2 linked regions of the Sporichthya polymorpha DSM 43042 genome follow. The protein of the gene in region 2 interacts with the protein of the main gene of each other region in a pairwise test. Links are inferred from orthologs where the notes say so. Each region holds a gene or a part of one and is shown on either strand. Other genes may lie near its edges.

Evidence for each region. Proteins that work in one complex are often made in the same cells at the same time.
Region 1: the proteins of ndk (region 2) and SPOPO_RS27435 interact in binary tests that used the Escherichia coli proteins (3 or more experiments, as listed by UniProt). The link is inferred for Sporichthya polymorpha DSM 43042 from one-to-one orthologs.

What each region holds. Positions count from the first base shown.
Region 1 is NZ_KB913029.1:617,702-623,033, forward strand. The notes cover bases 1,194-3,946. They hold SPOPO_RS27435 (5-formyltetrahydrofolate cyclo-ligase), read left to right. Parts: upstream 1,194-2,145; coding sequence 2,146-2,748; downstream 2,749-3,946. Other genes in these bases: galU (UTP--glucose-1-phosphate uridylyltransferase GalU), read right to left, coding at 1,194-2,013; SPOPO_RS0103080 (potassium/proton antiporter), read left to right, coding at 2,745-3,946. Outside these bases: molybdotransferase-like divisome protein Glp, read right to left, coding at 1-1,090; more of galU, read right to left, coding at 1,087-1,193; more of SPOPO_RS0103080, read left to right, coding at 3,947-4,277; SPOPO_RS33530 (FmdB family zinc ribbon protein), read left to right, coding at 4,325-4,642; SPOPO_RS0103095 (S-methyl-5'-thioadenosine phosphorylase), read left to right, coding at 4,709-5,332. UniProt on the Escherichia coli protein: Involved in the removal of 5-formyltetrahydrofolate.
Region 2 is NZ_KB913029.1:5,240,621-5,243,475, reverse strand. It holds ndk (nucleoside-diphosphate kinase), read left to right. Parts: upstream 1-1,151; coding sequence 1,152-1,559; downstream 1,560-2,855. Other genes in the region: SPOPO_RS0125255 (rod shape-determining protein), read left to right, coding at 1,935-2,855; SPOPO_RS0125265 (DUF4233 domain-containing protein), read left to right, coding at 718-1,101; SPOPO_RS0125270 (bifunctional folylpolyglutamate synthase/dihydrofolate synthase), read left to right, coding at 1-721. UniProt on the Escherichia coli protein: Major role in the synthesis of nucleoside triphosphates other than ATP. The ATP gamma phosphate is transferred to the NDP beta phosphate via a ping-pong mechanism, using a phosphorylated active-site intermediate.

The sequences.
Region 1 (5,332 bases), 4.6 Mb from region 2 along the record:
CGTAAGCGCCGGAGGGGACGACCCAGCCGCGCAGAAACTGCGTCTTGCCGGCGGGCGAGGTGAGGTCGACCGAGAGCGTCGCCTGCGTCATCGGCCGCCGCTCGGGCGTCAGGCCGCGCAGCCGGCGGATCGCCGGGCGCACGAACACCTCGAACGAGACGTACGAGGAGACCGGATTGCCGGGGAGGGTGAAGATCGGCGTCCCGGTGCCGAAGCGGCCGTCGCCGCCGATGAACCCGAAGCCCTGCGGCTTGCCGGGGTTCATCTTGATGCCCTCGAAGTCGACGGTGCCGAGCTGCGAGAGCACGCCCTTGACCACGTCGTACGCGCCGGCGCTCACGCCGCCCGAGGTGATGATCAGGTCGGCGCGGGTGGTCTGCTCCTCGATCGTGGCGAGGACGGCGTCCTCGTCGTCGTGGACCATCCCGACGCGGTACGCGACGGCGCCGGCCTCGCGCGCGGCGGCGGCGAGCATGTAGCTGTTCGACTCGTAGATCTGCCCCGGGCCGAGGGGGTTGCCCGCCTCGACGAGCTCACTGCCGGTGGAGATGACGACGACGCGCGGCCGCGGATGTACCTCGACGCGGCCGACGCCGATCGCGGCGAGCAGCCCGACCTGCGCGGACCCGAGTTCGGTGCCGGCGGCGAGCAGCGCCTGCCCGATCGCGACGTCGCTGCCACGGACGCGGATGAACTGGCCCTCCCCCGGCTCGGCCTGGATCGAGACGCGGGTGGTGCCGCGGTCGGTCTGCTCGACGGGGACGATCGCCTCGGCGCCCTCGGGCACCGGGGCGCCGGTCATGATCCGGGCGCAGGTGCCCGGCTTGATCACCTTGCTCGAGACGGCGCCGGCGGCGATGTCGTCGATGACGTCGAGCTCGGCCGGGAACTCGGGCGAGGCGCCGGTGACGTCGGCCATCCGGACGGCGTAGCCGTCCATCGCCGAGTTGTCCCACGGCGGGAGGTCGAGCGGAGCGTGGACGTCGTTCGCCAACAGGCACCCGTGCGCCTCGGTGAGCGGGACGTCGAGCACCGGCATCGGCGTCAGCTGACCCAGGACGTGGACGAGGTACTCCTCGACGGACCTCACGGCGCGATCTCCCCCGTCCCGAGTTCCTTGGCGACGAAGTCGGCGAGCCAGGAGCGGAACTCCGGCCCGAGGTCCTCGCGCTCGCAGGCGAGGCGGACGATCGTGCGCAGGTAGTCCTGCCGGTCGCCGGTGTCGTAGCGGCGGCCGCGGAACACGACCGCGTGCACGGGCCCGCCGCCGTCCCCGTGCGCGAGCGAGCGGAGCGCGTCGGTGATCTGGATCTCGCCGCCCCGGCCCGGCGGGGTCCGGCGCAGGACGTCGAAGACGGCCGGCTCGATGACGTAGCGGCCGATGATCGCGAGGTTGCTCGGAGCCTCCTCGCGCGGCGGCTTCTCGACCAGGTCGGTGACGCGGACGAGGTCCTCGGAGTCGGTCGGCTCAATCGCGGCGCAGCCGTAGAGGTGGATCTGCTCGGGCGCGACCTCCATCAGCGCGATGACGCTGCCCCCGTAGCGGGTCTGCGCGTCGATCATGCGCGTGAGGAGCGGGTCGCGGGGGTCGATGAGGTCGTCGCCGAGGAGCACCGCGAACGGCTCGTCGCCGACGTGCTCGGCCGCGCAGAGGATCGCGTGCCCGAGCCCCTTCGGCTCGCCCTGGCGGACGTAGTGCATGGTCGCGAGGTCGTTGGAGGCCTGGACCTTCGCCAGCGTGGCCTCGTCCCCCTTCTCCGCGAGCTTGGTCTCGAGCTCGTAGTTGCGGTCGAAGTGGTCCTCGAGGGCCCGCTTGCTCCGCCCGGTGATCATGAGGACGTCACGCAGGCCGGCGGAGACCGCCTCCTCGACGACGTACTCGATCGCGGGCTTGTCGACGACCGGAAGCATCTCCTTCGGGGTCGCCTTGGTCGCGGGGAGGAACCGCGTGCCCAGGCCGGCGGCCGGGATGACGGCCTTGGTCATGCGGGCCGGGGTCATGCGGGAGGTCATGCCCGCAGGCTACCGAGCAGGACCGGCATGACGCGGGTGCCGCTCGTACGGAAGGATTTGATCGGCGCCCGGAGCGGCCCGGGGGACGGAGGCGAGATGGCGGTTGGCGGTGCAACCGGGTCTCAAGATGACGTGGATGCCGCCAAATCCGCCCTGCGCGCCCGGATCCTCGCCGACCGTCGCGCCCTCGACCCCGCGGCCCTCACGGCGGCGGCCGACACGATCCGCGACCACGCCCTGACCGCCCTCGCCGCGCTTCCGGTGCAGGTCAGCGGACCGGCGCGCACCGTCGCCCTCTACGTCTCGACCGGCACCGAGCCCGGGACCCGGCCCCTGCTGGAGGCCCTGCGAACCGCCGGCACGCGCGTCCTGCTCCCGGCTCTGCGGGCCGACCTCGACCTGGACTGGGGCGCCTACGCCGGCCCGGACGCCCTCGTCCCCGGCCCGCGGGGCACCGTCGAGCCGGCCGGGCCGAACACCGCCGCCCTCGCCGAGGCGGACGTCGTCCTCGTCCCCGGCCTCGCCGCCGACCGGGCCGGGCACCGACTCGGTCGCGGCGGCGGCTCCTACGACCGCGCGCTGCGCGCCGCGCACCCGGCGGCGCGGGTCGCCGTCGTCCTGCACGCCGGGGAGCTGCTCGAGTCCGTGCCGGCCGCGGCGCACGATGCGCCCGTCGACGCCGTCCTCACCCCCGCGGGCTGGACCCGCGTCGGCGCGACCGGGGAGGCGCCGTGATCCTCGGCGCCGGCGGCGGGGGCGAGGGCGCCCTGACCCTGGACGAACTCAACATCGGCCTGCTCCTCGGGTCGTCGGTGCTAATCGTGGCGATCGTCGCGATCCGGCTCGCGAGCCGGACGTCGCTGCCGAGCCTCCTGCTCTACCTCGGCCTGGGCGTCCTGCTCGGGCAGGACGTCATCGGCATCGAGTTCAGCGACGACGTCCTCACCCGGACCCTCGGCTACGCCGCCCTCGTGATCATCCTGGCCGAGGGCGGCATCACGACGAACTGGTCGACCATGCGGCCGGTCGTGCCGGCCGCCGCGTTGCTGGCGACGATCGGCGTCGGCGTGTCCGTGATGATCACCGGGACGGCCGCGCACTACCTGCTCGACCTGAACTGGCAGGTCTCGTTCCTGCTCGCCGCGATCGTGTCCTCGACCGACGCGGCGGCGGTCTTCTCCGTGCTGCGCCTGCTGACCGTGCGCCCGAAACTCGTGGGCCTGCTCGAGGCCGAGTCCGGGTTCAACGACGCCCCGGTCGTCATCCTCACCGTGGCGCTGTCGACGACCGACGCGTTCGGGGCGGGCGATTTGCCCAGCCTGCTCGGGCTGCTGGTCTACGAGCTCAGCGTCGGCCTCGTCGTCGGGGTCGTCGTCGGGTTCGTCGGCGCGGCGGGCGTGCGCCGGCTCGCCCTGCCCTCCTCGGGTCTGTACCCGATCGCGGTGCTCGCGCTGGCGGTGCTCGCCTACAGCGGGGCCTCGATGATCCACGCCAGCGGCTTCCTCGCGGTCTACATCGCGGCCGTGATCCTCGGGAACTCGCGGTTGCCGCACCGGCCCGCGACGCGCGGCTTCGTCGAGGGTCTCGCCTGGCTGGCGCAGATCGGGCTGTTCGTCCTGCTCGGCCTGCTGGTCTCCCCCGACGAACTCGGCTCGGACGTGCTGCCCGCGATCGCGGTCGGGTTCGTGCTGCTGTTCGTCGCCCGGCCGGCCGCGGTGTTCGCCTCGACGGTCTGGTTCCGGATGCCGTGGGCGGAACAGGCCTTCCTGTCCTGGGCCGGCCTGCGCGGGGCGGTGCCGATCGTCATCGCGACGATCCCGGTCGTCGAGGGCGTGCCGGACAACGAGCGGCTGTTCAACATCGTCTTCGTCCTCGCCGTCATCTACACCCTGCTGCAGGGGCCGACGCTGCCGCTGGCTGCCCGGCGGCTCGGGGTGGTGGCCGAGGCCGAACCCGTCGACCTGGACCTGGAGGCCGCGCCGCTCGAGCGCCTGGGCGCCCAGGTCCTCCAGATGCGGGTGCCGCCGGAGTCGAAGATGCACGGCGTCGAGGTGTTCGAGCTCCGGCTGCCGCAGGGGGCGAGCGTGTCGCTCATCGTGCGGGGCGGCCAGTCGCTGGTCCCGGGCGGGACGACCCGGATCCAGCGGGGCGACGAGCTGCTCGTCGTCACCCCGACGGCGATCCGCCGAGCCACCGAGGAGCGCCTGCGGGCGGTGAGTGAGCACGGTCGCCTGGCCGGCTGGGTGGACCAGAACCGCCCCTAGCGTGCACAATTAGCAGTCTCAGCCGGAGAGTGCCAGGAGGAACGTCGGTGCCGACCTACCAGTACGCGTGCACGGAGTGCGGGCACGAGTTCGAGGCCGTGCAGAAGTTCAGCGACAGCGCCCTGACCGAGTGCCCGAACTGCACCGGCAAGCTCCGCAAGGTCTTCTCCGCGGTGGGCGTCGTCTTCAAGGGCTCGGGCTTCTACCGGACCGACTCCCGCTCCTCGAACGGCTCGTCCTCGTCCTCGTCGACGTCGTCGTCGAGCTCCTCGGACAGCTCGTCCAGCTCGTCCAGCTCGTCCAGCGACTCCACGAGCTCGTCCGCGGCCGGCTCGTCGTCCCCGAAGAGCGAGTCCGCGGCCTGACCCTGGCTCGTCGGCCTGTGGACAACTCGGGGGTCTGACCTCCGGGCGGGGCTAATCTCCTCGCCCATGACCGACACGAGCATTCCCTCCGACGTCCGCGCCGACATCGGCGTCATCGGCGGGTCGGGGCTGTACGAGTTCCTCGACGAAGCCGTTGCCGTCGACGTCTCGACCCCGTACGGGCCGCCGAGCGACCCGCTCGTCATCGGCGAGATCGCGGGACGCCGGGTGGCCTTCCTGCCCCGGCACGGCGCGGACCACCGGTGGCTCCCGCACCGCATTCCCTACCGGGCGAACCTCTGGGCGCTGCGGGCGGTCGGGGTGCGGCAGGTGCTGGCACCGGCGGCGGTGGGGTCGCTGACGCACGAGCTGCCGATCGGGGCGCTCGTCGTGCCCGACCAGGTGCTCGACCGGACCTCGGGCCGCGACCGGACCTACTTCGACGGGCCGCCCGCCGGGGTCGTGCACGTCGGGTTCGCGGATCCGTACTGCCCGGCCGGGCGCGCGGCCGCGCTCAAGGCCTCGGCGGCGTCGGGCTGGCCGGCCGCCGACGGCGCGACGCTCGTCGTGATCGACGGCCCGCGGTTCTCCAGCCGCGCCGAGTCGCAGTGGTACGCCGCCGCCGGCGCGCGGATCATCGGGATGACCGGGATGCCCGAGGCAGCACTCGCTCGAGAGCTCGCGCTCTGC
Region 2 (2,855 bases):
TCTGCTCGGCCGCGCGGGCGAGGTCGAGGCCACCGTCGCGCGCGAGGGCCTGGAGTTCGGGCTCCGCGGGCGCCTGGGTGCGGTCGGCGGGCAGGTGCTCGCGATCCAGGGTCTCGGTGGGCTGTACGAGGAACTGTTCCTGCCGCTGATCGGCGAGCACCAGGCGCACAACGCGGCCTGCGCCCTCGCCACCGTCGAGGCGTTCCTCGGTGGGGGCCGCGGGGAGCTCGACGTCGACGTCCTGCGTACCGGCTTCGCCGCCGTCCGCTCGCCGGGTCGGCTGGAGGTCGTCCGCCGCTCGCCGACGATCGTCCTCGACGCGGCGCACAACCCGCACGGCGCGGAGGCGACCGCCGCCGCGGTCGGCACCGACTTCGGCTTCACCCGGCTGATCGGCGTCCTCGGCGTCCTGTCCGACAAGGACGCCCGCGGGATCCTCGCCGCGTTCGAGCCCGTGCTCGCCGAGGTCGTCATCACCAACGTCCCCGGCCCGCGGTCGATGGACGCCGACGCGCTGGCCGCCCAGGCCGTCGAGATCTTCGGCGAGGACCGGGTCGAGGTCGTCCCGCGCCTCGACGACGCGATCGAGGCCGCGGTGGCGCTGGCCGAGGACGGCGCCGACGACCTCGGAGGGCTCGGCGTCCTCGTCACCGGGTCGGTCGTGCTCGCCGGGGCGGCGCGGCACCTGCTGCAGGGCACACCCGCGCGGGATCAGGCGTGAGCGGCGAGTACGAACCTCGTGGCCTGACCGAGGCCTCGCGGATCAAGATGACCCGCCGGCTGTGCTCGGTGGTGCTGATCTTCGAGGGGCTGGTCGTGTTCTTCGGGGCGCTGGTCGCCTCGCGCATGTCCGACGACGTGTCCTCCGGCACGGCGCTCGCGGTCGGGGGCGGGCTCGCACTCGGGTGCGTGCTCGCGACCGGGCTGCTGCGCTCGCCCGCGGGGATCCCGGTCGGCTGGGCGATGCAGGTGCTCGTCCTGCTCACTGCGATCGTGGTGCCCGTGATGGTGATCCTCGGCCTGATCTTCGGCGGGCTCTGGATCGCCGCCCTCCGGATCGGGCGGATGGTCGCCGAGGGTTACCCGGGTGGCGGCGGATAGGCTCGCCGCGTTCCGCGCACTGTCGAATCGCACTTGCCTAGGAGTTCCGCGTGTCCGAGAAGACCCTCGTCCTCGTCAAGCCGGACGGCGTGCGCCGCGGCCTGGTGGGCCAGATCCTGTCCCGCTTTGAGGCCAAGGGCTTCACGATCGAGGCGATGAAGCTCCAGACCGTCGACAAGCAGCTCGCCGACCAGCACTACGCCGAGCACGTCGAGAAGGGCTGGTACCCCGAGCTCCGCGAGTTCATCACCTCGGGCCCGCTGGTCGCCCTGATCCTCTCCGGCGACGAGGCGATCACCGTCGTCCGCGGCATCGTCGGCGCCACCGACGGCCGCAAGGCCGCCCCGGGCACCGTCCGCGGCGACTTCTCGCTCTCCAACCAGGAGAACCTGATCCACGCCTCCGACAGCGCCGAGTCCGCCGCCCGCGAGATCGCGCTCTGGTTCCCGGAGCTCTGAGGCACCGCTCCCCGCGCTTCCCTGCACTTCCCGACCGGCCGCTCGCTCCGAGCGGCCGGTCGTTTTTTGTGCCCGTATCGGGCCATAACGGGCGCCCGCCGGAAGCGTGGCTGTGAAGCGCCGCGCCGTCGCGCGTCGCTGCCGTGATCTTGACCTGCGCATGGCTATCGTCGCCTCACACGGGGTATAGCTTCACACCTGTCACACCCGTCACTCTCGCCCCGGAAGGCTCGTCTGATGACAACACTCGAGACACCGCCCACCGGGACGGGACTGGCCCCGGAACACAAGCTCGTCATCGACGACGCCCCGGAGGCGAAGGTCCCGGCCCCCCGGCCGGCCACCCCTGCGCGGAACCCGCTCGGCGGGTTCTCCATGGCCTCGCCGATGTCCAAGTTCGTCGGCCGCGACATCGGGGTCGACCTCGGCACCGCGAACACCCTCGTCTACGTCCGTGGCCGCGGCATCGTGCTCAACGAGCCGTCCGTCGTCGCCATCAACACGATGACGGGCGCGGTCGTGGCCGTCGGCTCCGAGGCCAAGCAGATGATCGGCCGCACCCCGGCGCACGTCGTGGCCGTCCGGCCGCTGCGCGACGGTGTGATCGCGGACTTCGAGATCACCGAGCGGATGCTCCGCTACTTCATCCAGAAGGTGCACCGCCGCCGCTACTTCGCGAAGCCGCGCGTCGTCGTGTGCGTGCCCTCGGGCATCACCGGCGTCGAGCGCCGCGCGGTCATCGAGGCCGCCAGCCAGGCCGGGGCCCGCCAGGTCCACATCGTCGAGGAGCCGATGGCGGCCGCGATCGGTGCCGCGCTCCCGGTGGCCGAGGCGACCGGCAGCATGGTCGTCGACATCGGCGGGGGCACCACCGAGGTCGCGATCATCTCCCTCGGCGGCATCGTGAACGCCCAGTCGATCCGCACCGCCGGTGACGAGTTCGACGAGGCGATCATCAACCACGTCAAGAAGGTCTACTCGCTGATGCTCGGGGAGCGGTCGGCCGAGGAGATCAAGATGACGCTCGCCGCGGCGGTTCCGCTGGCGAACCCGGAGGTCGCCGAGATCCGTGGGCGTGACCTCGTGACCGGCCTGCCGAAGACGATCGTCGTCTCGTCGGAGGACGTCCGCGACGCGATCGCCGAGCCCGTGCAGGCGATCATCGACGCCGTCCGCAACACGCTCGACTCGTGCCCGCCCGAGCTCGCCGCCGACATCATGGAGCGCGGCATCATGCTCACCGGCGGCGGCGCGCTCCTGCGCGGTCTGGACCAGCGACTGTCGGACGAGACCGGG